Regions from separate parts of the Pseudarthrobacter sp. NIBRBAC000502771 genome, predicted to be linked through region 3. Evidence: riboswitches for the same ligand, from Rfam matches in the RefSeq annotation. Region 3 holds a riboswitch; each other region holds the start of a gene.
What was found. A riboswitch is a leader RNA that binds a small molecule or an ion and turns the genes downstream of it on or off. The one in region 3 is predicted to bind S-adenosylmethionine.
Positions count from the first base shown of each region.

Region 1: linked by a shared signal. The riboswitch ahead of NIBR502771_RS12395 (aminotransferase class V-fold PLP-dependent enzyme) and the one ahead of NIBR502771_RS18980 (bifunctional o-acetylhomoserine/o-acetylserine sulfhydrylase) in region 3 are both predicted to bind S-adenosylmethionine.
Region 2: linked by a shared signal. The riboswitch ahead of NIBR502771_RS06865 (DUF1737 domain-containing protein) and the one ahead of NIBR502771_RS18980 (bifunctional o-acetylhomoserine/o-acetylserine sulfhydrylase) in region 3 are both predicted to bind S-adenosylmethionine.

Region 1 is NZ_CP041187.1:2,642,484-2,652,677, reverse strand. Features, by position in the region: gene NIBR502771_RS12420 (sigma-70 family RNA polymerase sigma factor) at 1-55, opposite strand, end outside; gene NIBR502771_RS12415 (DoxX family protein) at 292-840, shown strand; gene aroA (3-phosphoshikimate 1-carboxyvinyltransferase) at 847-2,232, shown strand; gene rsgA (ribosome small subunit-dependent GTPase A) at 2,216-3,331, shown strand; gene hisN (histidinol-phosphatase) at 3,376-4,188, shown strand; SAM riboswitch class IV at 4,341-4,454, shown strand; gene NIBR502771_RS12395 (aminotransferase class V-fold PLP-dependent enzyme) at 4,491-5,906, shown strand; gene NIBR502771_RS12390 (class I SAM-dependent methyltransferase) at 5,991-6,749, shown strand; gene NIBR502771_RS12385 (metal-dependent transcriptional regulator) at 6,797-7,507, shown strand; gene NIBR502771_RS12380 (hypothetical protein) at 7,555-7,932, shown strand; gene NIBR502771_RS12375 (S1C family serine protease) at 7,977-8,960, opposite strand; gene NIBR502771_RS12370 (pyridoxamine 5'-phosphate oxidase family protein) at 9,123-9,587, shown strand; gene NIBR502771_RS12365 (zinc-dependent alcohol dehydrogenase family protein) at 9,600-10,194, opposite strand, start outside.
Region 2 is NZ_CP041187.1:1,458,436-1,468,629, reverse strand. Features, by position in the region: gene opgC (OpgC domain-containing protein) at 1-2,318, opposite strand, end outside; SAM riboswitch class IV at 2,485-2,600, shown strand; gene NIBR502771_RS06865 (DUF1737 domain-containing protein) at 2,614-2,889, shown strand; gene NIBR502771_RS06860 (rhodanese-like domain-containing protein) at 2,886-3,296, shown strand; gene NIBR502771_RS06855 (O-succinylhomoserine sulfhydrylase) at 3,297-4,505, shown strand; gene NIBR502771_RS06850 (glutamate--cysteine ligase) at 4,634-5,860, opposite strand; gene NIBR502771_RS06845 (UDP-N-acetylglucosamine 1-carboxyvinyltransferase) at 5,928-7,451, opposite strand; gene NIBR502771_RS06840 (energy-coupling factor transporter transmembrane protein EcfT) at 7,568-8,368, opposite strand; gene NIBR502771_RS06835 (ABC transporter ATP-binding protein) at 8,365-9,909, opposite strand; gene NIBR502771_RS06830 (ECF transporter S component) at 9,909-10,194, opposite strand, start outside.
Region 3 is NZ_CP041187.1:4,067,107-4,077,300, reverse strand. Features, by position in the region: gene NIBR502771_RS19015 (glycine C-acetyltransferase) at 1-829, shown strand, start outside; gene NIBR502771_RS19010 (FAD-binding oxidoreductase) at 888-2,018, shown strand; gene hutI (imidazolonepropionase) at 2,030-3,241, shown strand; gene NIBR502771_RS19000 (DeoR/GlpR family DNA-binding transcription regulator) at 3,343-4,131, shown strand; gene NIBR502771_RS18995 (CPBP family intramembrane glutamic endopeptidase) at 4,197-4,976, shown strand; gene NIBR502771_RS18990 (HNH endonuclease signature motif containing protein) at 5,486-7,171, opposite strand; gene NIBR502771_RS18985 (VOC family protein) at 7,483-8,121, opposite strand; SAM riboswitch class IV at 8,281-8,396, shown strand; gene NIBR502771_RS18980 (bifunctional o-acetylhomoserine/o-acetylserine sulfhydrylase) at 8,440-9,762, shown strand; SAM riboswitch class IV at 9,865-9,980, shown strand; gene NIBR502771_RS18975 (homoserine O-acetyltransferase) at 9,993-10,194, shown strand, end outside.

The DNA of each region.
Region 1 (10,194 bases), 1.4 Mb from region 3:
GATCCAGGGTACTCATTGCCTTCAAGTCTACTGTCAGGCGCCCCGCCGGGGGCATGCCGTACTCCGACGGCTCGGCGGCAAGCTTGTCCACTTCCACCGGTCCCGCCTGCCTGGTTCCGTCCAACACCTTCCGCAAGGCCAACTCCGCTCTGTATCGGGTGATTGATCGCCAGGGCCCACGTCGCGGACCCAGTCGACATAACCCCCTCCCGCGGGCAAATATTCCCCAAAAGTGCAAGACTAGGACCGACTCCGCCGCTTGCCGCGGCTCGTCCATCCAGGAGGAAATCCATGCCCTTTGTCCGCACCCTCGCCAGGCCCATGCTCGCCTCCAGTTTCATCCTTGCCGGACTGGACAAGCTCAAGAACTCCGACGACACCGCCCAGCAGCTCTCACCGCTGCTGCGCAAGGCTGCAGCCTCGCTTCCCTTCCAGACGAACGAGAAGACCCTGGCCCGCGTCATCGGCGGTACCCAGGTGGGCGCCGGCGTCCTGTTCGGCCTTGGCAAGTTTTCCCGGCTCTCGGCCGGCCTGCTCACCGTCGTTTCCCTCCTGAACACCTTCGTGGAATGGCGGAGCGCGGACATCAGCAGCAAGGAAGGGCGCGAGAACCGCAGGAACCAGCTGCTCAAGAACGTCTCCCTGAGCGGGGGTGCCCTGCTCGCCTCCGTGGACACGGCAGGCAAGCCCGGACTGGCCTGGCGCGCCGAGCACCTTGCCGCCGACGCGCGACGGAACGCCTCGCACCTGGCCGCCGACGCCCGCAGGACCACCACCAAGAAGCTGAACAAGGCGGACAAGGCTGTACGCCGCGCCGTCGAACACGCCGCGGGAGCCTAGGCACGAATGACCGCATCAGCTGCCACCCGGGAATCCGGAACACCTGTCCAGTACTGGGCCGCGCCTTTTGCGGCCCGGCCCGTCAATGCAACCGTGACGGTGCCCGGATCGAAGTCCCTGACCAACAGGTACCTGGTCCTGGCCGCCCTGGCGGACGGACCATCGCGCCTTCGGGCTCCCCTGCACTCCAGGGACTCCGCGCTGATGATCGATGCACTGAGGCAGCTCGGCGCCACCATCAGCGAAGTGCCCGGCGACGGCGCCTTTGGTCCTGACCTGGAAGTTGTTCCGATCCCGGCGTCAGCGGCGCCATCCACCACCAGGATCGACTGCGGGCTGGCCGGCACCGTCATGCGGTTCGTCCCACCACTTGCGGCGCTCCGCAGCGGAGCCAGCGTGTTCGACGGCGACCCGCACGCCCGGAAGCGTCCCATGGGAACCATCATCGAAGCCCTCAAAGCCTTGGGCGTCGCGGTTTCCGCCGAGGACGGGAGCACGCCGTCGTCCCTTCCCTTCGTGGTGGAAGGGACCGGCGCGGTCCGGGGCGGCCACCTGGTGATCGATGCCAGCGCGTCGTCGCAGTTCGTCTCCGCCCTCCTGCTGGTGGCAGCAAGGTTCGACGACGGCCTGCACCTTGAGCACGTCGGGAAACCGGTGCCAAGCCTGGACCACATCAACATGACGGTGGCTGTCCTCCGCGGCGCCGGCGTCTCCGTGGACGATTCGGTCCCCAACCACTGGGTGGTGGCCCCGGGACCCATCCAGGCCTTCGACCAAAGAATCGAACAGGACCTCTCCAACGCTGGGCCGTTCCTGGCAGCGGCCCTGGCATCGCGGGGCACCGTCCGCATCCCCAACTGGCCCACGGAAACGCAGCAGGTGGGCGACCTCTGGCGCGGCATCCTCACCCGGATGGGAGCCACGGTCACCCTGGAGGACGGACTCCTGACCGTCACCGGGGGCCCAGAAATCAAGGGCGGCGACTTCGCCGACACCAGTGAACTGGCTCCTACGGTCGCGGCACTCTGTGCCCTTGCCACGGGGCCTTCCCGGCTCAGCGGAATCGCCCACCTTCGCGGGCACGAAACTGACCGGCTCGCCGCGCTGGTCACCGAGATCAACCGGCTCGGCGGCGACGCCGAGGAAACCAGCGACGGCCTGGTCATCCGGCCAGCGCCGTTGCACGCCGGCGTCGTCCACAGCTACGCCGACCACCGCATGGCCACTGCCGGGGCAATCCTGGGCCTCTCGGTAAGCGGCGTCCAGGTGGAGGAGATCGCCACTACCGCCAAGACCATGCCCGACTTCCCGCAGCTGTGGGCCGGCATGCTGGCCCAGGCTGCTCCCGAGGTACCGCGGCCGGAAGAGCGTGGCAGTGGCGCGGAGCACTGACTCCTGGGACGAATCCGACGTCCGGATCCGCCCCAGCAAGAAAGGTTCCCGTCCCCGCACCAAAGACCGGCCCAGCCATGACGACGCCGTTACCGGGCGGATCATTACGGTTGACCGCGGCCGGTACACGGCAGTGGTGGGCGAGGACTCGGACAACGAGCGCATCGTCATCGCAGCGCGTGCCCGTGAACTCCGCCGGTCACCTGTCGTTGCGGGAGACTTCGTCTCGCTCGTGGGGGACGTGTCAGGCGCGCCGGACACGCTGGCCCGCCTGGTGAAAATCCAGGACCGCCACACCCTCCTGCGCCGGAGCGCCGACGATACCGACCCCGTGGAGCGGGCCGTGGTGGCCAACGCGGACCAGCTGGTCATCGTCGTGGCGGCTGCCAACCCGGAACCCCGCACCGGGTTCATCGACCGCGCCCTGGTGGCTGCCTACGACGCCGGGATCGAGCCGATCCTGCTGGTCACCAAGGCCGACGTCAAGGACCCCGCCGAGCTCCTCTCCAATTACACGCACCTGGACTTCCCGGTGATCATCAGCAAGACCGCCGACGCGCAGGCTTCCGGGATCGACGCACGCTCTGACGACGGCCTCTCCGCCCGGCTGGACAGCACTGCGGTTGCGGCCCTCCGCGCCCACCTCGACGGCAGGGTCACCGTGATGCTGGGGCACTCCGGCGTGGGCAAGTCAACCATGGTGAACGCGCTGACCGGTGCCGAGCGGGCCACCGGCGGCGTCAACGCCGTAACCGGACGTGGCCGCCACACGTCGTCGTCGGCCCTGGCCCTGCGCCTGGCTGACGCGCCGGCCGGAAGCTGGATCATTGACACCCCCGGTATCCGTTCCTTCGGACTGGCCCATGTGGACCCGGACCGGATCCTGCGCTCCTTCCCGGACCTCTCTCCCGGCATCGAAAACTGTGAACGCGGGTGCAAGCACACGGCAAACGCGGTGAACTGCGGCCTCGACGACTGGGTGGCAGGCGGGCACGCAGGTCCCACCGGCCCGGCACGCCTGGCGTCGCTCCGGCGGCTGCTCGGCACGGATCCGCGCATGGAAGCACAGGAAACCAAAGAGCTCGGCAGCGTCAACTGACGCGTTCTCCCGGCAGAAGCGTCCGCAGACGGTAGTTTGTAACCATGATCCAACCCGCTTCGAGCTACAACGATGACCTGCGCCTGGCCCATGTCCTGGCCGACTCCGTGGATGACCAGACCATGAGCCGCTTCAAGGCCCTGGACCTCCACGTTGAGACCAAGCCGGACCTGACGCCCGTCACCGACGCCGACAAGGCAGCCGAGGAAGCCATCCGCGGCCAGCTCTCCCGCTCCCGGCCCCGCGATGCCGTCCTGGGCGAGGAGTTCGGCAGCACCGGGCACGGTTCACGGCGCTGGATCATCGATCCCATTGACGGGACAAAGAACTTTGTCAGGGGCGTCCCGGTCTGGGCCACCCTGATCGCCCTGGTGGACGAAGGCGAACCCGTGGTGGGCGTGGTCAGCGCCCCGGCCCTCGGCAAGCGCTGGTGGGCGGCAAAGGGCATGGGCGCCTACATGGGCAGGTCCCTGGCGGCTGCCACCCGGCTGCGCGTCTCCAACGTGTCCAGCCTCTCCGACGCCTCCCTCTCCTACTCCAGCCTGAGCGGCTGGAAGGAACGCGGCAACCTCGACGATTTCCTCGGGCTGACCGAGGACGTCTGGCGGACCCGGGCATACGGCGATTTCTGGTCGTACTGCATGGTGGCAGAGGGCTCCGTGGACATCGCCTGCGAACCGGAACTCAACCTCTACGACATGGCTGCGCTGGTGCCGATCGTGGTCGAGGCCGGGGGCCGGTTCACCTCCCTCGAGGGCGAGGACGGACCGTTCGGCGGGAACGCGCTGGCCACCAACTCGATCCTGCACTCCGAGGTCCTGCACCGCCTCAACCCTTACCTGGACGATCTGCTGTAACTGCCGCGGTTTGCCCGCTTAGGCGAATATTGCGACGCCGGACACCTCCAGAAGGAGGTGTCCGGCGTCGTTTATTCGATATTGCGTAATAAAGCCCTTAACAATTGGCCCGGCTTCCAGCCTGGCCGCCCCATGTCCTACGCTTTTATGCAGGTCACGAGTGCCAGCGCAAAACCCCGGTTTGCTGGCCGGCAACCCTCCATTCGCGGCGGGGTGCCCCGGGTGACGACCAGGCCGGTCCGGAGTGGATGCGGCAAGCGCGGATTCCGTACGCCGGAGTCCTGTACACAAGTGAGGTCTCTGTGACAACTGCCACCGTCTCCCCCAAACCCGTCACCGAATCCGCCGTTGCTGCCGAACGCCGTGCCGCCGCCGGCCGCCCGCTCGCTGCAGTCACCGGGGCCGAAATCCAAGCACCACTGATAACCGGCGGCCACGTGCGGTACGCCAACCTTGATTACGGGGCATCGGCCCCTGCACTCTCCGTGGTGTCCGCCTACCTCAACGAGATCCTGCCCTACTACGCCAGCGTCCACCGCGGGGCCGGGTACGCCTCCCAGATCAGCACCTCCGTGTACGAGAACGCACGCAGCATCGTCCGGGACTTCGTGGGCGGCCGGCCGGACGATTCGGTCATCTTCACCCGGAACACCACCGATTCGCTGAACCTCCTGGCGGGCTGCCTGCCCCGGACGGACGGACGGACCGCCGGGGACGTCCTCTACCTGGACATCGAGCACCACGCCAACCTCCTGCCGTGGCAGGGCGTCCCGCACCGCAGCATCGTTGCCGCGGACACCATCGCCGGCACCCTTGAGGCCGTCCGCGCCGAACTCGAACAGGGCGGCGTCAGCCTCCTGGCCGTCACCGGCGCCTCCAACGTCACCGGCGAGATCCTCCCCATCCGGGCCCTGGCCGCGCTGGCCCACCAGCACGGCGCCCGGATCGTGGTGGACGCGGCCCAGCTCGCGCCGCACCGCCGGGTGGACATCAGCGCGGACGACGTCGACTACCTCGCCTTTTCCGGCCACAAGCTGTACGCGCCGTTCGGCGCGGGTGTCCTGGTAGGCCGGCCTGACTGGCTGGATTCCGGCGTCCCGCACCTCGCCGGCGGCGGGGCCGTCAAGGAAGCACGGCTCGACGGCGTCAGCTGGGCCACCGGCCCGGCCCGCCACGAAGGAGGCTCACCGAACGTCCTCGGCGCCGCCACCCTGGCACGCGCCACGCAGGTCATCGCCGAACTCGACCAGGACAGGTGGCATGCGCACGAGTCCGCGATCCGGTCCTTCCTGGTGGAGGGCCTCCAGGAAATCGACGGCGTCACCGTCCACCAGATCTTCAAGGACACCAATCCGGAAACGGACACCATCGGCGTGGTCAACTTCTCCGTCGAGGGCTACGACGCAGGGCTGGTGGCCGCCTACCTTTCCGCAGAGCACGGGGTGGGCCTGCGTGACGGACGTTTCTGCGCCCATCCCCTGCTGAAGCGCCTGGGCCTGCCGTCCGGCTCCCTCCGGGCGAGTTTCGGCGTGGGCTCGCGGCTGGAGGATGCTGAACGCCTCCTTGCCGGTATCCGGGCTTTGCGCAGCAACGGACTCGGGTGGGACTACGTGGTGGACGCGGGCCGCTGGGTGCCCGCCAACGACTTCCGCACCTACCCGCACTGGGCACCCAATACCCCCGGGACGGCCGGCGCGGCCCCCTGCCTCGACGACTAGCGGGGTAACGGCGGCTGCCTGCAGGCACCGGCCATGCGGTAAATTCGAAGGACATCCGCAGGCAGCACCGGAAGGAGGCCACGCGTGGTTCGGGGTGGCCCCAGGCTTGATCACGGCCGGCGCACGGAGCTCGGGCAGAGCTTCCAGGACGGCGGCCGCCACTACCAGCGCGTCCGCCCCGGCTATCCGGCGGAATCCGCACGGTGGCTGGTGCCTGCCGGGGCCCGTGACGCCCTGGACGTCGGGGCGGGTACCGGTAAATTCACCGCCTTGCTGCTGGCCATGGGACTGGATGTCACAGCCGTCGATCCTTCTGCGGACATGCTCGCCCAGCTGAAGGCCCACTGCCCGGCCGCCACGGCTGCGGCGGGGACGGCCGAGGCCACAGGCCTTCGGGACGCGGCCTTCGACGTGGTCACCGTTGCCCAGGCGTGGCACTGGTGCGATCCCCTCGCTGCGAGCACCGAACTGGCCCGCGTCCTGCGCCCGCACGGAACCCTGGGCCTGGTCTGGAACCAGCTGGACACCTCTGTCCCCTGGGTGCACCGGCTCTCCCGGATCATGCACGCCGGCGACGTCTACCGGCCCGGCCACAAGCCCGTCGTCGGGCCCGAATTCCACGGGCTTGAGGGGCATGTGACGCACTGGCAGGACCGGGTGACCACCAGTGACCTGATGGAGCTCACCAAATCGCGCAGCTACTACCTGCGGGCCGGTGAGGCGACGCGGGCGAAGGTCCTTGCCAACCTGGACTGGTACCTGCACGAACACCTGGCCCATGCTCCGGGGCAGGAACTCGACCTCCCCTACCTGACGCTGGCCTGGCGCGCCGCTAAGGCCTGACCCGGGGCCGCCCCTGCCGGACCGGCCAAACCGGTAGGCTTGGACCTGTGAAGACCAGCGCGCCCTCCTCCTCGATCGAGGACTACGTCAAGGTCATCTATTCATTCACTGAATGGCAGGACAAGCCCATCACGTCCTCCCAGCTGGCACAGCGGCTGGGCGTGGCGAATTCCTCTGTGTCGGAGATGGTCCGCAAGCTGAAGGACCAGGGGCTGGTGGACCACAAGCCCTACAGCGCAGTCACCCTGACCGATTCCGGCCTGCGCCTGGCCCTGTCAATGGTCCGGCGCCACCGGCTCATCGAGACCTACCTCGTCCAGCGTCTTGGCTACAGCTGGGACGAGGTCCACGATGAAGCCGAACAGCTGGAGCACGCGGTCTCGGATACGTTCATCGAACGCGTCGCCGCCAAACTCGGAAACCCGGAACGGGACCCGCACGGCGATCCCATTCCCACCGCGGACGGCCAGGTGCTGATGCCCAGCGCCCATCTCCTCGCCGGGCTGGACCAGGGGCACAGCGGAAAAATCACCCGTATCAGCGATGACAATCCTGAGCTCCTGCGGTATCTCGCCGCGCAGGACATCGATCTCGACGCCGAGGTTGAGGTGCTGGGTCGGCGCCCGTTCGGTGGTGCACTGATGGTGCGCATCGCCGGCCCCGGCGGCACCCGCGACTTCGACCTTGCGGATGAGATCGCCTCGGCGTTGTGGGTCTCCACCGAAACGCCCCACCCCGGCTGCATCCTGGGAAGCTGAATCACCGGGGCACGCCGATTTGGCCGCCTCCCGTATCGTGGAACGTGATGATCAGCAGACGCGACGCAGCAATAACCCTGGATGTTCCCCTTGAGATGGCGCAGCGCCATGGCCTGCCGAAGTGGATGTCTGAGGCCGAGCTCCGCAGCATCCTGGACAATCCCCCGCCCTGGCTGGTGCAGTCACGGGCCAACCGCACCGGCAAACGGCCCGTCTGGGTGCACCTTGAGTGCGCCGTGTGCGGGTACGAGGAGGCTGCCCGGCCCAAGAAGTGGTGGCCGGACTTCACCTACGTGGTGTGCGGGCACCACGCGCCGTCCGAGGTTCCCGCCGTGCGTCCCGGGTGCGTGCGCAGCGAGTACGACGGCGTAGGGACGCGTTTCGTAGGCATCGCTGACGTGGAAGCCCCCCAGGCCAGCCCCTAGCCTTTCGTACGTGCCTGCCCATGGTGCCGGCCCGCCGTCGGCCGTTATCCAGCTCCGTTGGCCGTCATTTCCTCCGGAACCGCCGTCAGGTGGCGTTCTGCGCCATCGCGCAGCACGGCAAGGTTGAGCGGCTGGCCGATGGCATCGGCGAACAGCAGGCGCTGCAGGCTTTCGGCGTTGCTGACCGGGCGGCCCCCGGCCGTGACGATGACGTCCCCTGCCGACAGGCCTGCCTTGTCTGCAGGCGACCCGGGCAGTACCTCTACGACGCGGAGCCCTTCACGCAGCCCGGTGCGGATCACGGCGCTGGATCCGAGCTGCATCGGGGTACTCACCAGGCCCAGGTACGCGCGGCGCACCCTTCCGTCTGACAACAGCGCGGAGATGATCCTGCGGGTGGTCGCGTTGATCGGAATTGCCAGTCCCAGGCCGGCTCCGGCCACTGCGGTGTTGATGCCCACGATCCTGGCGTGAGTATCCGCCAAGGCACCGCCGGAGTTGCCGGGGTTCAGTGCCGCATCGGTCTGGATGACGTCCTCGATGACCCGCCGGTTACCGCCCGACCAGACTGGAATGGCCCTGCCCAGCCCGCTGACCACCCCCGCGGTCACCGAACCGGCCAAGCCCAGCGGGTTGCCCACGGCCACCACCAGCTGCCCGACCCGGAGGGATTCCGCCGCGCCGAACACGGCGGGCCGGATTCGCGGCCGCGAACCGTGCACCACCGCAAGGTCGGACAAGGGGTCCGCGCCAACGAGTTCCAGCTCCATCCTGCTGCCGTCGCCGAAGACCGCGAAGCCGTGCCGGGTGCCGGCCACCACGTGGGAATTGGTGAGCAGGTAGCCGTCCTCGGTGAAGAGGACGGCCGAACCTGCTCCCACCCGGGCCCGGCCATTGCGGCGCTGCGCCGTCATCTCGATTGCTGCCACGTGGGGCGTCACGGCAGCTGCCACCCGCATCACTGTCTGCGAGTACGAGTCCAGGACATCGTCATTGTCCGCTGTTGTTGGTACCTGCGCCTGGTCCATGGCGCACCTCCGGCTTTGAGTGCCGCTTCCGGCTGTTCCGTGCCCTCTGGGGCCCTTACGGGAATCAACGGTGGACGGCCTGGATCCAGTCCCGTCGCGGCTACGCCTAGGGTGAACGCCCCAGCAGTGCACACCCGCGCTCCAGGCCCTAGGATCGGTACCATGGCTGATTCCGCTGGTGGGTCTCGAACAGAAGTGCTGAATCCCGATGAATGCTGGCGGTACCTTCGGTCCTCATACATCGGCCGGCTGGCAGTCATCAATGGTGACGTTCCCGAGATTTTTCCGGTCAACTTTTCCGTTGCCGGGGAATCGCTGGTGTTCCGTACCGCGCCCGGCACCAAGCTGCGCGCCCTGCTCAGCGGCGCAGTCGCGGCACTCGAGGTGGATGGACTGAACCCTTACGCCACGGAAGTCTGGAGCGTGGTGGCTAAGGGCAAGCCGGAAGAATTCGATGGGACCCGGATGACGCTCCCCGACTCCGATGCCGACCGCGAGCCGTGGGAGCCCGGGATCAAGGACCACCTGGTAGCTTTGATCCCCACGGAGCTCACCGGACGGCGGTTCGCCGTCAGGTCCCGGACACGGTGGTGGCCGCCGGTGGACTTCTCCGCAGACTGGCTGTAGCGGTGTCCGGATTCACGCCGTGATGATCACTTTGAGGGCCTTGGTTTCGGCAGCCCGGGAAAAGGTGTCGTAGGCGTCAAGGAACTGATCGAAACCAAAATGGTGCGTGGCGAATTTCTCCGCCCTGATCTTTCTCTGGGCCACCAGCTTGAGCAGCATGGGCGTCGTGTTGGTATTCACCAGCCCCATGCTGATGCTGATGTTTTGGATCCACAGGTTTTCCAGGTGCAGCTCCACGGGTTTTCCATGCACCCCGACGTTCGCCACCGAACCACCGGGCCGTACGATGTCGGTGCACATGCCAAATGTTGCCGGCACGCCAACAGCTTCAATGGCCACATCGACTCCCTGTCCCCCTGTCAGGGCCAGGACCTGTTCCTTCCAGTCACGGCTGCCTGACAGGACCGTGTCCGTGGCGCCAAACTCCTTTGCCTTCTCCAGGCGGTTGGCGTCCAGGTCGATGGCCACCACCGTAGCGGCGCCGTACAGCCCTGCTGTGGTGATCGCCGCCAGTCCCACCGGCCCGGCACCGACCACGGCCACGGTGTCGCCGGGCTTTACCCGGCCGTACTGGACGCCGATTTCGAATCCCGTGGGGAGGATATCG
Region 2 (10,194 bases), 1.9 Mb from region 3:
ATGAATACGTAGAGCGTGGCGCGGCCCAGCGGGATCAGGAACCAGCCCAGGGCCCGCTGCACGGGTTTCCAGTAGGCGCTAAGGAAGGCGTAGGCGGCCACCACCAAGACCAGGACGTTGAGCAGGCGGCCGGGCGCCACGTAGGTCCGGCCGAACAGCGCGTCATACATGGCCCGGTAGGCGGCGTCCGGCATGAGCGCCAGCCGGACGTCATAGTTGTTGGCCAGGTACGGGTTGCCCCAGGACAGGAAGGCCAGCGCGAACGCCGCTGCGGTGCAGGCTGCCACCACCCAGGTGTGCGCCGACAGCCAGGCGACTATGCTGCGGCGGTGGTAGCCGACAACCAGGCCGAGGACAAAGAGTACCTGCCATACCAGCAGGGGGAACGAATCCTCGAACTGCGATGGCAGGAGCCTGAACCTGGTTACGGCCCCGACCGCATACACGGCCAGGGATGCCAGCAACACCCAGATGGCCTTGCCGCGGTTGAGTGCCGCCAGGATCAGGGGGCTGGCCAGCAGGAGTACCACGTAAAGGCCCATGACGTTGAACTGCCAGGGCCCGAACTGCAGCAGCACGATGGCCGGAAGCACCTGCGGCGGCACGGGGAACTGGAACAGCGACGACATGCCCGCGTACAGGTCGTAGGTCCGGCCCGCGCCGCTGTGCCCGGCGCCGCCGGTTCCCTGGTCCACGAACGTGGTCAGGGCCTCGGTGTGGAAGAACGGGAGCAGCGACAGCAGGAAGACGCCGACCAGCACGGCCAGGGCAGTGACATAGAGCTTCCCGGCACGGCGGGACGTCAGGTCCACCACCCGGCCGAAATCCTCCTTCGCTTTGGGGCCGTACACCATGCCCACCACCAGGCCGGAGAACAGGACAAACAACTCAGCGCCTGATACGAAGCCCACCGCCTCCTGGGTGAGCAGCTGGAACAGCGAGGCCATGCCCAGGTGGTTGACCACCACGAAGACAATGGCCATTCCGCGCAGCAGGTCCACCCGCGAATCCCTGGCAGAAGGATCCTGGTAACTCCAGGCCGTGGCAGCGTTGATCCGGCGCGGAACCTGCCACAGGGCCACCAGGAGGATGACCATGGCGGCAGCAACGGTCCACGGGGCGGCGCCCGTAAGTGTGTTGGCGCGGACATACGTGCCTGCGGACGCCACATCCGTGACAGGCCCGGTGACCATGGGCGATGCCTTCAGCCGGTCCAGGGCAGTTTTGGCGATGTCCGGGCTTCCCGTGAGCAGCCAGCTGATGCTTGCTACGCCGGTGTCCCGCGTGCTGGTCCGTTCGTCCCACACCACGGCGGCCGTTCCGGCGAAATGCGGAGAGGTGGCAGTTGCCACCACCTGGTCCCACCAGCGCGTTTTGATGTCCGCCTCGGGCGCCCCGCCGGATGCAGGGCTGTAGAAGGCCGAGGTCTGGAGCAGGAAGGGCTTTTTGTGTCCTTCGGCGTAGGTGCCGTAGAAGTTTTCGTTGCCGGAGGCCGTCAGCATGTCTTCGAGTTCGCCGGCGTGCGGCAGGGAGTTGACGGCGGCCGCGCCGGCAGTGTCGTCATGGTAGGCGGCCAACCCCACCCAGTCCACCGCGTCGTCGCCCGGGTAATACGGGGCATAGGCGCTGTCGCTCCCGTTCCAGGTTCCGTCCCCATTTGTATCCAGGAGGGAAAACCCGTCGCTTCCCGGCTGTGGCGCATTCCTGTTCCGGTCGAAGGGGTAGTCCTTCCCCAGGTAGGGCGCCCACACCATGGTGGCCCGGCCGCCGTCGTCCTTCCTGAAGGCTGCCGACACCGCTTGGAAAGCCTGCCGGTACGCAGCCGGCTGCTGGCCCCAGGCCACCCAGCTGGCGTTCATGTCGGGGGCAAAGCGGACCAGCAGTTGGCCCTTGAATCCCGCGGTCAGGTCGCGCACCTGCGCTGCGAACGCTTCCGCCTCCGCGGCGCCGAGCTGGTCCAGCGGCACGGACGGCTTGACCGTGAGCATGGCGTGGGCGCCCTTCGCTGCGGTCTGCTGCAGGAAGCCCCCTATGTCATTCCGCTCGGATTCGCGGTAGGGCATGGTGATGTCATGGCCGTAGAGCGCCGGGGTTGCGCCCAGCCGGTCGCTGAAGCCAGCGGCGGTATCCTCACCCCATTCGAGGACCGCCCCCAGCCAGGGTTTGCCCTTGTCCGGCGCGGGGCCGGCCGCCTGCGCCGGGGCTGCCGGGGCCACCACTGCCAGGAGGGCGATGAGAACCGCGGCCAGGAAGGACGCGGCGGAACGCGGACGGTTACGCCGGATGGCGGCGCGGTGGTGCGATACGTGTGCCCGCATGCTGACAAGGACCCCCGGTACTCATTGCTCTGGATACGGGGCGGCGCCCCCGGTATGAACCTTATCGGTCCGCAGCAGGCTACGTGCCGCATGGCGGGCAGCTCAATGACGGAACATGACGACGTCGGCGATGCGGCTTGGCGCGGCAGGTGTTACGTTTTTGGGGAGTAATGAGTACCGGCGCCAAGCCCTGACTTGCCGGTCGGCAACCCTCCCTTTCGCGGCGGGGTGCCTCAGGTGAATACTCGGCATATCGACCGATTCGAGCTGCAAGCGTGAGAGAAGGAGATCCGTCGTGTCCGACGCACCCGCCCTTGACGAAAGACTGTCCTACCGCCTGATAACCGGCGCGGACACCCGTGAATTCTGCGAGCGGATCTCCGCCGCACTCGCCGACGGCTACGTGCTGCACGGCAGCCCGGCAGCCACTTTCAACGGCACCAGCGTCATCGTGGCGCAGGCAATCGTCCTTCCGGCCGCGATCGCCTCAGCCGATGCCGCCGTCGCCACAGCGGTGGACCAGCTCGACGCCGGCCTTGAAGGCGATTTCGACGGCGAGGGCCACGCATGAGCTACGCCGGAGACCTGACGCCCCAGGAAGCATGGGCCAAGCTGGAGAAGGGCGCCATCCTGGTGGACGTCCGCACCGAGGGCGAATGGGCCCACATCGGCATCCCGGACACCAAGGCCACGGACAACGATCCCCTGTTCATCCAGTGGACCTTCCCCGGCGGCATCCCCAATCCCGACTTCGTCAAGGACCTCCAGGCGCAGGCGCCGGAGGATCCCCAGGCGGAACTGCTCTTCCTCTGCCGCTCCGGCCAGCGGTCCATCGCGGCTGCAACGGCCGCCACCCAGGCCGGTTTTAAGGCCTACAACGTGCTGGAGGGCTTCGAAGGCGAGCCGGACCGCTACGGCGAACGTACCGTCAACGGCTGGAAGAACCGCGGCCTCCCCACCAACCTCGGAAAGAACTAAGTGACCTTCAACCCAGACGCCCCCGGCTGGAACCCCGATACGCAGGCAGTCCGCGGCGGCCTGGACCGCTCCAACTTCCAGGAAACGTCCGAGGCCATCTTCCTGAACTCCGGGTTCGTCTACGAATCCGCTGCTGCAGCTGAACGCGCGTTCACCGGCGAGGACGAGCGCTTTGTCTACTCCCGCTACGGCAACCCGTCCGTTGCCACCTTCCAGGAACGGCTCAGGCTGCTGGAAGGCACCGAAGCCTGCTTTGCGACGGCGTCGGGCATGTCTGCCGTGTTCACCGCGCTGGGTGCCCTGCTGGCTGCCGGCGACCGCGTGGTGGCTGCCCGTTCGCTGTTCGGTTCGTGCTTTGTGATCCTGAACGAGATCCTCCCGCGCTGGGGTGTGGAAACGGTCTTCGTGGACGGTCCGGACCTGGACCAGTGGCGCGAAGCCCTGTCCAAGCCCACCACCGCCGTCTTCTTCGAGTCCCCGTCCAACCCCATGCAGGAAATCGTCGACATCGCCGCCGTCAGTGAGCTGGCGCATGCGGCCGGCGCCACCGTGGTGGCTGACAACGTCTTTGCCACTCCCCTGCTGCAGCGCTGCGGGGACCTCGGCGCCGACGTCATCGTCTACTCGGGTACCAAGCACATCGATGGGCAGGGCAGGGTGATGGGCGGTGCCATCCTGGGCACCAAGGAATTCATCGACGGACCCGTCAAGCAGCTGATGCGCCATACCGGCCCCGCACTGTCCGCCTTCAACGCCTGGGTCCTGACCAAGGGCCTGGAAACCATGGGCCTGCGCGTCAACCACTCGTCCGCCACCGCGCTGCGGCTGGCTGAATGGCTGGAGGAACAGCCGGCGGTGGGCTGGGTGAAGTATCCGCTCCTGAAGTCGCACCCGCAGTACGGGCTGGCCGCTAAGCAGATGAGTGCCGGCGGAACGGTCCTGACCTTCGAACTGGCCCCGACCGGCGGGCGTTCCGGCAAGGAAGCGGCATTCGCCCTCCTGGACGGGCTGCGGATCATCGATATTTCCAACAACCTCGGTGATGCCAAGTCCCTGATCACGCACCCGGCCACCACCACCCACCGCGCCATGGGCCCGGAGGGGCGGGCCGCCATTGGGCTCAGCGACGGCGTGGTGCGGCTCTCGGTAGGGCTCGAGGACCCGGAGGACCTCCTCCGTGACCTCGAGCAGGCGCTGAAGCAGATCTAGCCTTTTCGACGCGCCTCCCCGTTTTCGACGCGCGGATTCCCTGGCGCGCACGGAATGTGGCGTGCGCAAAGGAGTGTGCGCGTCGAAAAGGAATATGCATGCCGCGGACCGGCAACCCAAGCGGCAGGTCAGGCCTGCCGCACGCGCAGCAGCTCGGGCGTGTCCGCCATGTCTGACAGGTCCAGCGTGTCGCGCATCGTCAGGTGGACGGCCTGCCGCACCACGGCACCGAACCCCATGTCCTCAGGCGGCTGCCCCGCCAGGGCCTTGTCGCGGGCACGGCGCTGTTCAGCGGCCCCGGTTCCGCGGGAAATGATGTCCTCCACCCCCTGCCTGGCCAGGGCCAGCTCCCCCTGTTCGGCCAGGACGGGGGCAAGGTAGTCCACCAGGGAACGGACCACGTCCGCGGCCGGTGCGGGCCTGAAGTTGCCGAAGTCCAGGAGTTCGCCGCTCAGCCCGGCGCTGCTGGCCTGCCAGGACGCCATCCGCAGCAGGACTGTGGGTACGGGCGCGGGATCCACGTCCTCGCGCCATTCCCGGCCCGCGGATTCCACCAATGCCCGTACCAGCACCGCGATGAGGGCTGCGTCCCCGGCACGGAGGCACACGTCCGCCACCCGCACTTCCACCGTCGGATGGTTCCGGGAGAGACGGGCGTCGAAATACAGCATGCCCTCATCGAGCATGACGCCGCTGTCCAGCAGCCGGGTCACCACGCGGCGGTACGCGGGATACGTCCCGTAAATACCTGCCGGGCCCGCAGTGGGCCAGCGGTTCCAGGCCTGGGTCCGGTAGCTTTCGAAACCGGTGGGGACGCCATTCCAAAATGGCGAGTTGGCGCTCAGTGCCGTGAGCACCGCCAGCTTGTCGCGGATCCGGTCCAGGACCGCCACGCCTTCCTCCGGCGATTCAATGAAGGTGTGGACGTGGAAACCGCAGGTCAGCTGCTCCTGGGCGGTGAGGCCAAAGCGTTCCAGCATCCTGGCATAGCGCGGGTCCGGCGTGGTGTGGCTGGGCGAGGCCACGGGAGAGGTGGCGAGCGCCGCAACCCGGGCCCCGTGCTTTTGGGCAGCCTGGTCCGCCAGCGCCCGGCCGGCCCGGATCTGTTCCAGCAGGCTTCCGTAGTCGGTACACGGCCGGGTCTGTGTCTCGATCTGCTCAAGCTTGAGCTCGGCACTCAAGCCCATCTCGTCGTCGTAATCCGCCTGGTTGCCGGCATGGCGGCTTTCCAGCTCCACCGGCGCATCATCGGCTGCCACGCGCCGGCCAGCGAGGAGGGCATCGGCCAGGGCAAGCGGCTCCCCGGACTCCGGATCAACAATCAGGAGTTCTTCCTCGACGCCGAATGTACGCATACGAATATTCTGCCGCGCCCGCCGGGCATTCACAGGGGCGCCTCCCTTCATGACGAAGGATGAATGCCTAGTCCTGGAAGTACTCCACCTTGGCGCCGATGGTGTTCAGCCGCTCCGCCAGGTCCTCGTAGCCCCGCTCGATCACATAGATGTTCCGCAGCTCGGACACGCCCCGCGCGGCCAGCATGGCCAGCAGCAGGCAGGCGGCCGGGCGGAGTGCCGGCGGGCAGCCCACCTCGGCGGCGCGCCACTTCGTGGGGCCGTTGACGTAGATCCGGTGCGGGTCCAGCAGCTGTACCTGTGCGCCGAGCCGGTTCAGCTCCGTCAGGTAGATGGCCCGGTTCTCGTAAACCCAGTCGTGGATCATGGTCTGGCCATGGGCGTTAGCTGCAATGACGGCGAAGAAGGGCAGGTTGTCGATGTTCAGCCCGGGGAACGGCATGGGGTGGATCTTGTCCTCGGGGGCACGCAGCTCGGAGGGCTTGGTGGTGACGTCCACCAGCCGGGTGCGGCCGTTGCGGGCCATGTATTCGCCGGAAATTTCGAGCTTCTGGCCCATCTGGCCCAGCGTGGCCAGTTCGATTTCCATGAACTCGATGGGGACCCGGCGGACCGTGACCTCGGAGTTGGTGACGATGCCCGCCGTAATCAGGCTCATGGCCTCGATGGGGTCCTCGGACGGGAAATACTCGATATCGGCGTCGATCACGGGCCTGCCGGTGATCCGCAGGGTGGTGGTTCCCACGCCCTCGATGGCCACCCCGAGCATCTGCAGGTAAAAGCAGAGGTCCTGCACCATGTAGTTGGGGCTGGCGTTGCGGATCACGGTTGTTCCGGGCCGGTGGGCCGCCGCCATGATCGCATTCTCGGTAACGGTGTCCCCCCGTTCGGTGAGGACGAAAGAGCGGTCCCGGCTATCCGCGGGCGGTGCCTGCACGGTGTAGAACCCTGCCGTGGCCTCCACTGACAGGTCGAACTCGCGCAGTGCCTGCATGTGGGGCTCCACGGTCCGGGTGCCCAGGTCGCAGCCGCCGGCGTAGGGCAGCCGGTACTCCCGGGACTCATCCAGCAGGGGGCCCAGCAGCATGATGACGCTGCGGGTGCGGCGTGCCGCGTCCACGTCCATGGCGTCCAGGTCCAGGACGGCGGGGCGGCGCAGGCGGAGGTCCGTGTCATTGAGCCAGGTGCACTCGACGCCGATGCTGGTCAGCACCTCGACGATGCGGTTGACTTCCTCGATCCGGGCCAGGCGGCGCAGCACGGTGGTGCCGCGGTTGATCAGGCTGGCGCACAGCAGTGCCACGCCGGCGTTCTTGCTGCTATTGACGTCCACGGCGCCGGACAGGGTGCGGCCGCCCTCCACCCGCAGGTGCGTCATCCGCGGCTTGGCCACGTTCACGATGCTGCGGTCAAAGATGTTTTCCAGCCGCTGGATCATTTTCAGGCTCAGGTTCTGCTTGCCCTGTTCCATCCGCGCCACGGCACTTTGGCTGGTGCCGAGTTCGGCGGCCAGCTGGCCCTGGGTCCACCCTTTCTCGCCCCGGGCGTCCCTCAGCATGGCGGCAACGTGTTCAGCGGTTCTCTGGGTCATACCGCGAATATATCATAAATGAGTTATCCCTCCCCTTTCGAGGAGCAGGTGAAGGCCACCATCCCCAGGCTACCCATCCGATGCGATAGGAACGCGTACAGAGCTTCCAGCGGGAGTCAGCTGCCCAGCCAGACCATGTTCCACGTGCCGGCAGAGACGGCCGCCGCCAGGGCCAGTCCGGCCACCAGCACACCGCCGGCAACCACCCAGGAGTCCAGCGGGCTGAAGGTGGATTCCCTGGCCCACGTCCGCCGGCCCCCGCCGAACCCACGCGCTTCCATGGTCACGGCGAGCCTCGACGCCCGCCTGATGGCCTGGACCAGCAGTCCGAAGCTCTGGCCCAGCGTCGCCTTCACCCGCTGGACGAGGCTGCCGCGGGCGCCCACGCCCCGGGCACGGCGGGCCATCCCGATGGTCTGCCACTCCTCTGCCATGAGCCCCACCAGGCGCATCGCGGCGAGGGTGCCCAGGACGAACCGGTGCGGCAGGCGGGCCTTTTGCGCCAGTGCATCCGCCAGGTCCGTGGGGTCGGTGCAGCTCATCAGGAGCACCGCGGGCAGGGCGATCGCAAAGCCGCGCAGGAGGAAGCCGATGCCCAACTGGAGGGAACCTTCGCTCATGCTCCAGATGCCGACGTCGAGCAGGATCCTGCCGCTGTCCGGCGCCAGGATGGCGGTACTCCAGCCTCCGATGGCTGCGGCGAGGATCAGCGGCCATCCGCGCTGCCACAGCAGGGACACGGTGAGCCCGGCAAGGGGGAACAGCATCAGTTCGAAGGCGAGGGCCACTGAGGCGGAAACCCAGTCGATGGACAAGGCCAGGACCGCCGTGATGAGCAGGACCGCCGCGAACTTGCTGAGCGGGTTGGCGCGGGCCAGGAGTGCATGGTTGCCGCTCAAGGTGAGTTCCTGCCTCATGGTGCCACCGCCTCCGCGGCAGCCATCCGCAGTTCCGTCCCGCCCAGGGCCGAGGTGAACTCCGCGTCATGGGTCACGGAAACCACCGCCGTACCCGCATCCAGAAGCTCGGACAGGAATGATGCGAGTTCGGCCCAGGTATTGGCATCCTGCCCGAACGTGGGCTCGTCCAGGATCAGCACCTGGGGGCTGGCGGCAAGGACGGTGGCCACGGAGAGGCGCCGCTTTTCCCCGCCGGAGAGCGTGTAGGGGTTGGCGTCCACCAGCTGGGTGAGCCGCAGGCGCTCCAGCAGTTCGTCCACCCTGTCCGCGCCGTGCCCCAGGTGCCGCGGGCCGAACTGCAGTTCGTCCAGTACCTTCCCGGTGACGAACTGGTGTTCCGGCTCCTGGAACACCGTGCCCACCCGCGAGATCAGCTGCTGGGCCTTCCACTTGTAGGGGTCGATGCCGGCGCCGCGGCTGAGGTCCAGCGTGGCTGAAACTTTCCCCGCCACGGGCTCCAGCAGGCCGGCCAGGGTCAGGGCGAAGGTTGACTTGCCGGCACCGTTGGGACCGGTGATGGCAAGGGCCTGCCCGGCGCGGACCTGTGCAGCCACGTCCTCCTGGACCGGCGCCGGCGGAATCTTCCGAAAGCCCTGCCGGCGGGCGCGTCCGCGGGACACGGCAAGCTGCTCAGCGGCCAACAACAGGTTCCCCGTTCCCGGGGCGGGGACCGCAGCGCGGGGTCGGGTCGCGGGCACATACCCGGGCACCCACACGCCGGCAGCGGCCAGCATGGTCCTCGCCTCACTGAGCACACGGTCCGGCGGGCCGTCCAGGAGCACGGCGGGATCCGAGGCCGAGCCCGGCTGCAGGACAATGATCCGGTCCACCAGGTCCTTCCAGACGGAAACCCGGTGCTCCACCACCACAAGGGTGGCCCCGGTCTTGTCCAGGCAGCGGGCCACGGCGTCGCGGACCTCCAGGACGCCGTCCGGGTCGAGGTTGGCGGTGGGTTCGTCCAGCAGGATCAGGCCGGGACGCATCGCCAGGATGCCCGCCAGCGCCAGGCGCTGCTTTTGCCCGCCGGACAGGGCCGACGTCGGGTGGTCCAGCGGGAGGTGGGAGAGTCCGACGTCGGCAAGCGCCGCGTGCACCCGGGGCCAGATCGCGTCGCGGGGCACCGCGAGGTTTTCGGCGCCGAAGGCGACGTCGTCCCCCACCCGGGAAAGGACCACCTGCGTTTCGGGGTCCTGCTGCATCAGGCCGGCGCGGCCGCGCTGGGCGCGGGGCGCGGCTCCGTCCACCCGGAGCGAACCGGACTCGTCGGCGTCGCCTGATTCGCCGTCGTCGTCGATGTCTCCCAGGACGCCGGCCAGCGCGTGAAGCAGCGTGGACTTCCCTGCGCCGGAGGGGCCGAGCAGGAGCACCCGCTCCCCGGGGGCGATGTCCAGGTCAAGGCCGTGGACGGCGGGTTTGGCTCTGCCGGCATGCCGCCAGCCCCAGCCACGGGCGGTGACGGCGGCGGGGCGGACCGCGCCGGAGTCCTGGGAGGGTGCCATCAGGAGAAGACGGGCTCCGTTGCGGCCTTGCGGGACGCGAAGGAGCTCAGCACCCCGGTGCGTGCCAGGCCGCGGGTGGCAACCCAGGCCAGGGCACCCGCAAGGATGGCCCCGGAAATGGTGGTGAGGACAATGTAGGCCAGCTTGTCGGCGCCGGAGTAGGCGATGTTCCAGCCCCACGGTGCAAACGAATCGTTCAGGCCGCAGAAGAATCCGGCCGCGGCGCCTGCCAGCAGGGACACGGGCAGGTTGAACTTGCGGTAGACGAAGATTGCGAAGATGATT
Region 3 (10,194 bases):
TGAGTCCCTGCTCGGACCGGACGACGCCGTGATTTCCGACGCGCTCAACCACGCTTCCATCATTGACGGCATCCGCCTCTGCAAGGCCCGCCGCTACCGCTACGCCAACCAGGACATGGCCGAACTCGAGGCCCGCCTGCAGGAAGCACAGGATGCCCGGCGGACCCTGATCGTCACCGACGGCGTGTTCTCCATGGACGGCTACCTGGCCCCGCTTGAGGCCATCTGCGACCTCGCCGAAAAGTACGGCGCCATGGTCATGGTGGACGATTCCCACGCGGTGGGCTTCATGGGCGCCACCGGTGCGGGCACTCCCGAGCACGCCGGCGTCTCTGACCGGGTGGACATCTACACCGGCACCTTCGGCAAGGCTCTGGGCGGAGCGTCGGGCGGGTACGTCTCCGGACGCGGGGAGATCGTGGCCATGCTGCGCCAGAAGGCGCGGCCCTACCTGTTCTCCAATTCCCTGGCTCCCGCCATTGTTGCCGCGACCCTCAAGGCGCTTGACCTGGTGCAGAACTCGGCCGACCTTCGCCGCCGCCTGTTCGAAAACGCCGGGCTGTTCCGCCGCCGGATGACCGAGGAGGGCTTCGACCTGCTTCCCGGCGAGCACGCCATTGTCCCGGTCATGTTTGGCGACGCCGTCATGGCGGCCAAGGTGGCGGACCGGATGCTGCAGCACGGTGTCTTCGTCACGGCCTTCAGCTTCCCCGTGGTCCCCCGCGGTGCTGCAAGGATCCGGGTGCAGCTTTCAGCCGCACATTCAGCGGACGACGTCGAAGCGTGCGTGCGTGCCTTCGTCGCCAGCCGTGCCGAGGCGGCAGCCTGACAGGATTTCCCCTGAAACGGAGGGTACCGGGACGCATGATCTCTGTCAGGATGGACCAATGGCAGCACACTACGATGTCCTGATTGTGGGCGGCGGCATCGCCGGCCTGTCCCTCGCGTCCGCGCTCGCCGGCCGCTGCAGCGTTGCACTGGTGGAGGCGGAGCAGGAGTTGGCGTACCACACGTCCTCCCGCTCCGCCCGCCAGCTGATTCCCAGCTACGGGCCGCCCGTGGTGCAGGAGCTCACCGTCCGGACCCTCGAACTGCTCGCGGCCCGCGACGCCGAAGCGCCGGAAGCGGTCCTGGCGCCGCGCAGCTTCATGCTCGTGGGCTCGGCGGAGGATGTTGCCGCGGAGGCCAGCGGACATATGCAGCCCATTGCGGTGGACCGTGCCCTCGAGCTGTGTCCGGCCCTGAAGCCGGGAACCTTTGAAGCCGCTGGACTTGATACCGGCTCCTTTGGCTGCAATGCGCCCCTTCTGCTGGAGGACCACCGCAAGCGGGCTCTCGCCGCCGGAGCGGACATCATCACCGGTGCCCGCGTGCATTCGGCACAGCGGCTGGGTTCAGGGTGGCAGGTGGGGGCTGGCGCCGAGGGCTTTGAAGCCGCGGTACTGGTCAATGCGGCGGGTGCCTGGGCCGATGAGCTGGCGGTGCTCAGCGGCGTCGAGAAGCTGGGCCTCCAGCCGTACCGGCGCACTGCGGCGATTGCCGCCGTCGACAATCCCTTGCCTGCTGCCACCCCCATGGTGGCAGCGGCGGACAACACTTTCTATTTCCGCCCCGACGGCCATGACGTGCTGATTTCCCCATCGGAGACGGTGCCCAGCGGGCCCGAGGACGCACGGCCCAATCCAGGTGATGTGGAGCGCCTGGTGGAGAAGCTCAACGCGTTCACCAGCCTGGGGATCACCGGAGTGCGCCGGGCCTGGACCGGCCTGCGCACCGAAGCCGCGGACGGGGTGCCCGTGGCCGGGTTCGACGCTGAAGCGGCCGGGTTCTACTGGCTCGCGGGCCAGGGCGGCTACGGATTCCAGACGTCGGCGGCGCTGGCGGAGTTCGCCGCCGGCCAGATCCTTGCGGGGCTGGGCTCTTCCGGCGGCGCCGTCCCTGCCGATGGGGCTGTGGACGGTCCGGAATCCCGGACAGCGCAGGCCCTGGCAGCCACGCGCTGGTCCGTCAGACGCTGAAGAATGATTTCATGAGCACCTTGATCACCAATATCGCCGAGCTGATGACGCAGGACCTGGAACACCGGGTCCTGAGGGACGCGGCGGTGGTGGTCGAGGGTGAACGGATTTCCTGGATCGGGGCGGCGGCCGATGCTCCGCCGGCGGATGAAGCCGTCGATGCCGGCGGCCGGGCCATGCTGCCAGGATGGGTGGACTCCCACAGCCACCTGCTGTTCGCCGGGGACCGCACCGCAGAATTCGAAGCCCGGATGGCTGGGGAGTCCTACGCTGCCGGTGGCATCGCCGTCACCATGAACGCCACGCGCGCCACGTCCGATTTCGATCTCACCCGCCTGGCCATGGGGCGGGTTGCCGAAGCAGTCTCGCAGGGCACCACCTACCTGGAAACCAAGACCGGCTACGGCCTGGACGTTGAGCACGAGGCCCGGAGCGCGCGTATTGCCTCCACCATTGCGGACCAGGTGACCTACCTTGGGGCACACCTGGTTCCAGCCGGGCAGGACCCGGAGGAATACACAGACCTGGTCTGCGGGCCGATGCTCGCTGCGGTCCGCCCTTATGTCCAGTGGGCCGATGTGTTCTGCGAGGAGGGTGCGTTCAACGCCGAGCAATCCCGCCGTGTGCTCATGGCCTGCCGCGAGGCCGGCCTGGGCCTGAGGGTCCACGGCAACCAGCTCGGCGAGGGCCCCGGCGTACAGCTGGCCGTGGAGCTTGGCGCGGCCAGCGTGGACCACGTGAACTACTTAGCCGCGCAGGACGTGAAAGCCCTGGCGTCGTCCTGGTCCGGCTGGGACCCGGCCGTGGGAACGGGGGAGCGTGGCACCGTTGCCACGTGCCTTCCTGCCTGCGACCTCTCCACCCGCCAGCCGTTGGCTCCCGCCCGCGAACTTCTCGACGCGGGGGTGCAGGTGGCACTGGCGTCCAACTGCAACCCCGGCACGTCGTACACCAGCTCCATGGCTTTTTGCGTGACAACGGCAGTGCTCCAGATGCGCCTGAGCGTGCACGAGGCCGTCCGTGCCGCTACCTACGGCGGTGCGCTGGCGTTGCACAAGGAAGCCGGCCGGGACACCGACGGCGAACGCGCCGTGGGATCCATCGCCGTCGGACACCGGGCCGACCTGCACCTGTTGAATGCGCCATCCGCGACCCATCTCGCTTACCGGCCCGGGATGCCATTGACGTACGCTGTGTGGCGGGCGGGGGTGCGGGAGCGTTAGCGGGACTCCTGCTGTATGATTGTTCCTGATCTTTTCCGTATGGTTAGAATCAGGAAACGTCATCCCGAAGCGGTGGCTGATGTATCGAAAGGCCCGCTTGCATGACACGCACCGACCGGCTGACAGCGATTCTGGACCTGCTCGCCAGGACCGGCCAGGTAGAAGTCGACGAGATCGTCAGCACCCTCAACGTCTCCCCTGCCACGGCCCGGCGCGACCTGGACAGCCTTGCCAAGCGCCGCCTGCTGACGCGGACGCGCGGCGGTGCCACCGCCGGCGCCCTGGCGTATGACCTGCCCGGACGTTACAACCGCGACGACCATGCCGAAGCGAAGGAACAGATCGCGCAGTGCGCCGCGGCCCTAATCCGGCCGGGCGCCGTCATTGGTCTCTGCGGAGGCACCACCAGCACCGCGCTTGCACAGATCCTGGCCACCCGGGAGGACCTGAATGCACCCTCCAACCAGCCGACGCTCACGGTCGTAACGAACGCCATCAACATTGCGGGCCAGTTGGCGGTCCGGCCCAATATCAAGGTGATGGTGACAGGCGGCATCCTCAACCCGCGATCGTATGAGCTCGTGGGCCCCTACACGGACATCATCATGCAGAAGGTGGTGCTGGACATCGCCTTCATCGGTGTCAACGGCATCGACCCGGAGGTGGGACCCACCAACACGGGGGAGGGCGAGGCCTCCGTCAATGCCCTGCTGGCTTCCCGCGCCCGGGTGTCCTACGTCCTGGCTGATTCCTCCAAAGTCGGCGTGCGGGCCTTTGCCACGATGGACGGGTACGACTTCACCCGCCTGATCACCGATTCCGGGATCTCTGCGCGCGACAAGGCAGCCTTTGAAGCCAACGGCACGGAAGTGATCGTGGCACCTGCCTGATACTCCCGGGAGGCTGGGGGGAGTTCCGTCAGGCAGGATCCAGAAACTGAAGGCAAGATGGGAACATGCTGGTTCCCTCCCGCCGTCGACTGCGGCTCGAAGTCTGGATCGTCCTGGGACTGTCCCTGGGCCAGTCCGCCATCTACTCCGTGGTGCAGCTGCTCGACAAGATGACCCGCGCCCCGCTGGCCGAGGGCACGTCCACCCTGAACCGCTCGCAGAGCACCCGCGAGTATTTCGACCTGACGTACCAGCTGCTCGACATCATCTTTGCGCTGGTTCCTGTGCTGCTGGTTCTCTACTTCCTCACCGACCAGCGCCAAGCTTCCCCCGGCGACGCACGGAACTCCGGTTCAGCATTCCAGAAGCTGGGGTTCAACTTCGCCCGGCCCGGAATGGACCTGCTGCAAGGCCTGGGGCTGGCCGCGCTGATTGGGATACCGTCCTTGGGGCTCTATGCGGCCGGCCGGGCGCTCGGCATCACCACAGCCATCATCCCCAGTGCCCTGGACGCCTACTGGTGGACCGTTCCAGTCCTGGTCCTCTCGGCGATGCGCCACGCGGTGCTCGAGGAAGTCATCGTGGTGGGGTACCTGATGGACCGCTTCGGCAAGTTCGGCTGGAGCACGCCACTGGCCATCGCCGTGAGCTCCGTGCTGCGTGGCAGCTACCACCTTTACCAAGGCTTCGGTCCCTTCATTGGCAACGCTGTGATGGGGGTGGTCTTCGCCTGGCTCTATACGCGCACCAAGCGCGTCATGCCGCTGGTCATCGCCCATGCGCTGCTGGACATCGTGGCATTCGTCGGCTTCAGCCTCTTCGGCAAGGCCGTGGGGCTGGGGTAGCTGTACAGCTATGGCCGCCGCGGTCTGCCGGTACCCGACTGAACGACCGCTGGGCGGTGGTCCGGCCTGCAGTAGCCCTAGTTGCGGGTTCTTGTTGATTCCAAGCATGCCTTCGTGAAGTCTTGCAGCATGGGTGGGGGACTACGACACGGATTGGCCTTGGGGAGTGCCGTCTTGGCGTTGGCCGGATGTTTGCTCATTGGGCGATTGTGGAGCATTCATGAACAGACGTCGGACTGGGTGCTCTGGCCTCGAGAGGTTCCTTCCATAGTCCAGTTTGCCGGGCGCGAGTACAACTGCGGTCCTTACCCGGAGCCCGCACGGACTGATGTTTCCCTCCTGACGGTCCAAGGCAAAACCGCCGGTGGAGCCGACATCCTCGCCGCGCCCTCCTCCGACGAGGCCCGAGTATTCATCGTCGTGAGAACTGCCGAAAGAAATGTTGGCTGCGGCCTGCTGGGCGGGCCCTAGCTCCTGCCGCGGCCTGCGCGCTGTTTTCCGCCCTCACTTCAGGTGTAACAGCACTGCCAGTCCGCCTGCGGGTCAGCGGGCAGCTCGTAAAACCTTGCATGGAACTCATCCCACAGGGGATCCGCGGGGCGAAGCTCGCCGGGGTCCAGAAGGTCCTCACTTGGTGGTTCTTCGACAGGAGGATCAGACCACGGCGGCATCGATGCGAGGAGCTGCTGCCACTGCCCGTCCTCGACTGGCCCGGTGGCCCCCAATTCAACCCCTGCCACAACGGCACCCCGAACAGCGTGCGCCGGCAGGCTCCCCGGTGGCCAGTGGGTTGGTTCTGCATCCTGTTTTTCGGGTTTGTGGTGGCGTCCGGTGGGGGAGGTCCAGCCCGGTGGGTCCTTGCTCGTGGCCGGGCCGGGGGCCCATTGGCTGTGGTGTTTGAGCCGATGGTGCTTACGGCAGAGCTGGGCCAGGTTGCTGACGTTGGTGGTGCCGCCGTGTTCCCACGCGGTGAGGTGGTCGGTTTCGTTGTCGGGGGTCTTGTTGGTGCAGCCGGGGAACGTGCATTGGGCATCGCGCAGCCTGATCCAGCGTTTGATGGCCCCCGTGAGCCGGTAGTTCTTCCTGCCGATCTCCAGGGGCGCCCCGTCCCGCGGGTCGACGAGGACCCGGTAGAAGGAGTCCGCGCCACCGGCGAGGAGTTTGCGGGCCATGGACGCGGGGATCGGGCCGAAGCCGTCCAGCATTGCTGGTTCGTCGGTGAGGCCGAGGAGCGAGAACACGGGCACGGTGACCAGGACGTCGGCCCTCGGCGTGGGGACTTTCCCGATGGCGGTGACTCCTGCGGGTCCCGCGCCACTCTCCCCGCCAAGAGCATTGCCGGCGCCGAGCAGCAGTGATGCGGCGATGTCGGGGCGGAGTTGGGTGAGCGTGCGGGGTTCGTTGGGGCCTTGGAGGCCGCGGGCGGTGGCGGTGGTCCGGTTCCAGATGGCGCACGCGGTATCGCCGGGAAGGTAGAGGGAGATCCAGGCCATGCCGTCCCGGTCCGGGGTGTACTCCATCCGCCGGTTTGCCAAACCTTTTACATGGCGCTTTTGGATTGATTCGGGGTGGTGGCGTTCCCGCCAGCCCCGGATCTTGGCCCGGAACCGGGACGGGACCAGTTCACCGGGCGCGGCACCCCGGGCCGGATCGGGTGCGGCGGGGTCGAAGAAGTGCGCCACCAGCCCGGCAGCCCCGACAGCGTCAAGGCCTTCGGTTTCGTCCGCGACGACGCGGGCGTGCTGCCACGACATGGTTCCGGTGGACAGGGCCTCGAACACCGGCGGTAGGGAACAGACCCGGCGGGACTGCTCCACCAACGCGCCTGCTGCGGCGGAGCCGATGGTGAGGACCCCGGCGATCTCCTCCACCACCGACATCTGCGCGTACGTGCGGTCCTCGATCGAGGCGTCCGGCGGGGTCATCGCCTCCTGGAACCCGACCGCGTCGGCGGCGTCCTGCGCCTTCACTGCTGCGAGCTGCGCCTCCAAACGGGACGTAAGCTCCAGCCTTTCCAGCCGGATCTCATACCGCCGCTGCAGCACATCCACACCGGCACCCACACCCGCACCAAGACCGAAACCAACATCCAAACCGGAAGCCAGGGAAGCGTCCTCCCGCTCCAGCGCATCCAGGGCAGCAATAGAGGCACGAACACCCTCCAACACCACCCCAAGACCACCGCCGATTCCCATACCCACATCATCCAACGAGGGTCTGACAATTACAGATCAAACCGGTGCCGCTGCCTGCGCAGGTGAGCCGGCGCACCGAAGCGGGCCGCCGTCGTCGTACGTTTTCGAAGCGAAGGTTTCCTGTCGCAGCCCAAATGTGTGGTGCGAAAAAGAGCACGCGTGGCGTAGAAAAAGACGCGACCCGGCAGCCACTTAAATGGATTCGGCCGCCATTGGGTGGTGACGCCGTTGTCACCACCCAATGGCGGCCGAAGTTTGCCCGGGCACAACCCGGGGACCTCCCCGGAGTGGTCCGGGACGAATGGGAAGGGTCAGATGGTGACGGCTCCGTTGGCGGTCTCAAAGGTGACCGAGAGGATGCCCGGCGTACCGTGCGGGGCCACCCATTCCACCGCAACGTCCTCGAGCGGCTTCTCCACGGGCTCACCGAGCCACTCGGTGACGCGCGAGGCGGAACCGGCGATGGTCAGGCAGCTCATCTTGAGGTTGCTCTCGTACGCGTGGGACGGGTGGAGGGAGGGGTCGCCCTCCCACTTGAGCATGTACGGCACCTGGGGATCGGCGATGAGGCCCAGGATGCCAATTTGCTTCCAGACCAGCTCGCGGCCGTCCGGGAACTTGCGGTTGCCGTTCACGGCAGCGCGGCCCAGGCGTTCCTCGAAGGGGGCGAGGTCGTCCACTTCGACGCACCAGCCCATCCAGCCGCCACCGGCAGCGGAGCGGGCACGCACTGCCTGCCCGAACGGTGCCTTGTCCGACGCCGGGTGGTCGAGGACCTCGACGACTTCGAGGTACTTGTGGCCCGCCAGGGGGATGATCATATTCCGGGTTCCGAAGCGGGGGTGTACGCCACCCTTCACTGCCTCAACGCCGAGGGCAGTTGCAATACGTTCGGTAGTGGCCGCGAGGCCATCGTGTTCACAGGCGTAAGAGACGTGATCCATGCGCATGCGAACATCTTGGCACTTTGTGATCGGGCTCTCAGCTAAGGGTACCCTTACTGGCATTTTGGGTAGCCGCCGTCCCTGTCCAAATGCCCAGGGCCTGCGCCAAGACCATGTTCGTCACAATGCTGTCCGGGCCGGATTGAAGTTCCTAGACTGGGTCCAGGTCATGAGTGCCAGCGCCAAGCCCCGGCTCGCTGGCCGGCAACCCTCCATCCGCGGTGGGGTGCCCCGGGTGAGGACCAGGCTGTCCGGCAATGGCCGGAGAGCAAGCGCGGCCCGTGGTGCTCCCAGCATGCCGGGCCCATGTCATAGGAGACTGAGATGTCCAACGGATGGTCCTTCGAAACCCGCCAGATCCATGCCGGCCAGGAGCCCGACAGCGCCACCGGAGCCCGCGCCCTTCCCATCTACCAGACCACGTCCTTCGTGTTTCCCAGTGCCGAGAGCGCGGCCAACCGCTTCGCCCTGGCCGAACTTGCACCCATCTACACCCGCATTGGCAATCCCACCCAGGACGCCGTCGAGCAACGGATCGCAAGCCTTGAAGGCGGCCTGGCGGCATTGCTGCTGAGCTCCGGCCAGGCCGCGGAGACGTTCGCTGTGCTGAACATCGCCGAGGCAGGCGACCATATAGTGGCCAGCCCCAGTCTTTACGGCGGAACCTACAACCTGTTCGCCCACACGTTGAAGAAGTTCGGCATCTCGGTGACCTTCGTGGCTGATCCTGACAACCTGGACCAGTGGCGCGACGCCGTGCAGCCCAATACCAAGCTCTTCTTCGGTGAAGTGGTGTCCAACCCGCGCCAGGACGTCCTTGATATTGAGGGCATCTCCGAAGTGGCCCACCAGGCCGGCGTGCCCCTGATCGTGGACAACACCCTTTCCACCCCATACCTGATCCGCCCATTGGAGTGGGGCGCGGACATCGTCATCCACTCGGCCACCAAATACCTGGGCGGCCATGGCTCGGCCATCGCCGGCGTCATCGTCGATTCCGGCAGGTTCGATTTCGGCAAGGACCCGGAAAGGTACCCCGGCTTCAACACCCCGGACCCCACCTATAACGGCCTGGTCTACGCACGCGACCTCGGCGAAGGCGGCGCGCTCGGCGCCAACCTCTCCTACATCCTCAAGGCCCGGGTGCAGTTGCTGCGCGACCTTGGCTCGGCGGTCTCGCCCTTCAACGCGTTCCTGATTTCCCAAGGCCTGGAGACCCTGAGCCTGCGGGTGGAGCGCCACGTTGCGAACGCCACGGAGGTGGCGCGCTGGCTGGAGGCCAGGGACGACGTCGAATCCGTCGCCTACGCGGGGCTGCCGTCCAGCCCCTGGTACGAGCGTGGCCGCAAGTACGGGCCAAAGGGAACGGGCGCCGTGGTCGCCTTCAACCTGGCCGGCGGCGCGGAAGCCGGCAAGCGCTTCGTCGACGCACTGGAGCTGCACTCCCACGTGGCCAACATCGGCGACGTGCGCTCCCTGGTCATCCACCCGGCGTCGACCACGCACAGCCAGCTTTCGCCGGAGCAGCAGGTTGTGGCCGGCGTTCACCCGGGCCTGGTCCGGCTTTCCGTCGGTTTGGAGCACATCGACGACATCCTGGCTGACCTGGAGGCAGGCTTCCGGGCCGCCAAGGCCACCGGCGCCTAGCCCCAACCGCGAGGGCGCAGCACGTGCCGGCCGGCAAGCCGGGAAGTCACAACCAGTCATACTCTTGGCCTGGAGCGGGGGGTGTTTCGTACACTCGAACCAGGTCATGAGTGCCAGTGACAGCCCCGGCTTGCTGGCCGGCAACCCTCCATCCGCGGTGGGGTGCCCCGGGTGAGGACCTGGCCTGCCGGTCAGACGACGGCGGGCAAGCGCGTAGAAGAGGTCTTGCCATGACGGTTACCGTCGCCCGAACCGCCATCCCTGAACACGGAATTGTCCGTTACGCCTCCATCGGGGGACTGGAACTCGAAGCCGGAGGCTACCTCCCGGACGTCACCCTGGCCTACGAAACCTGGGGCACGCTCAACGCGGACGCCAGCAACGCCATCCTGATCGAGCACGCACTGACCGGCAGCACCCACGTGACCCGCG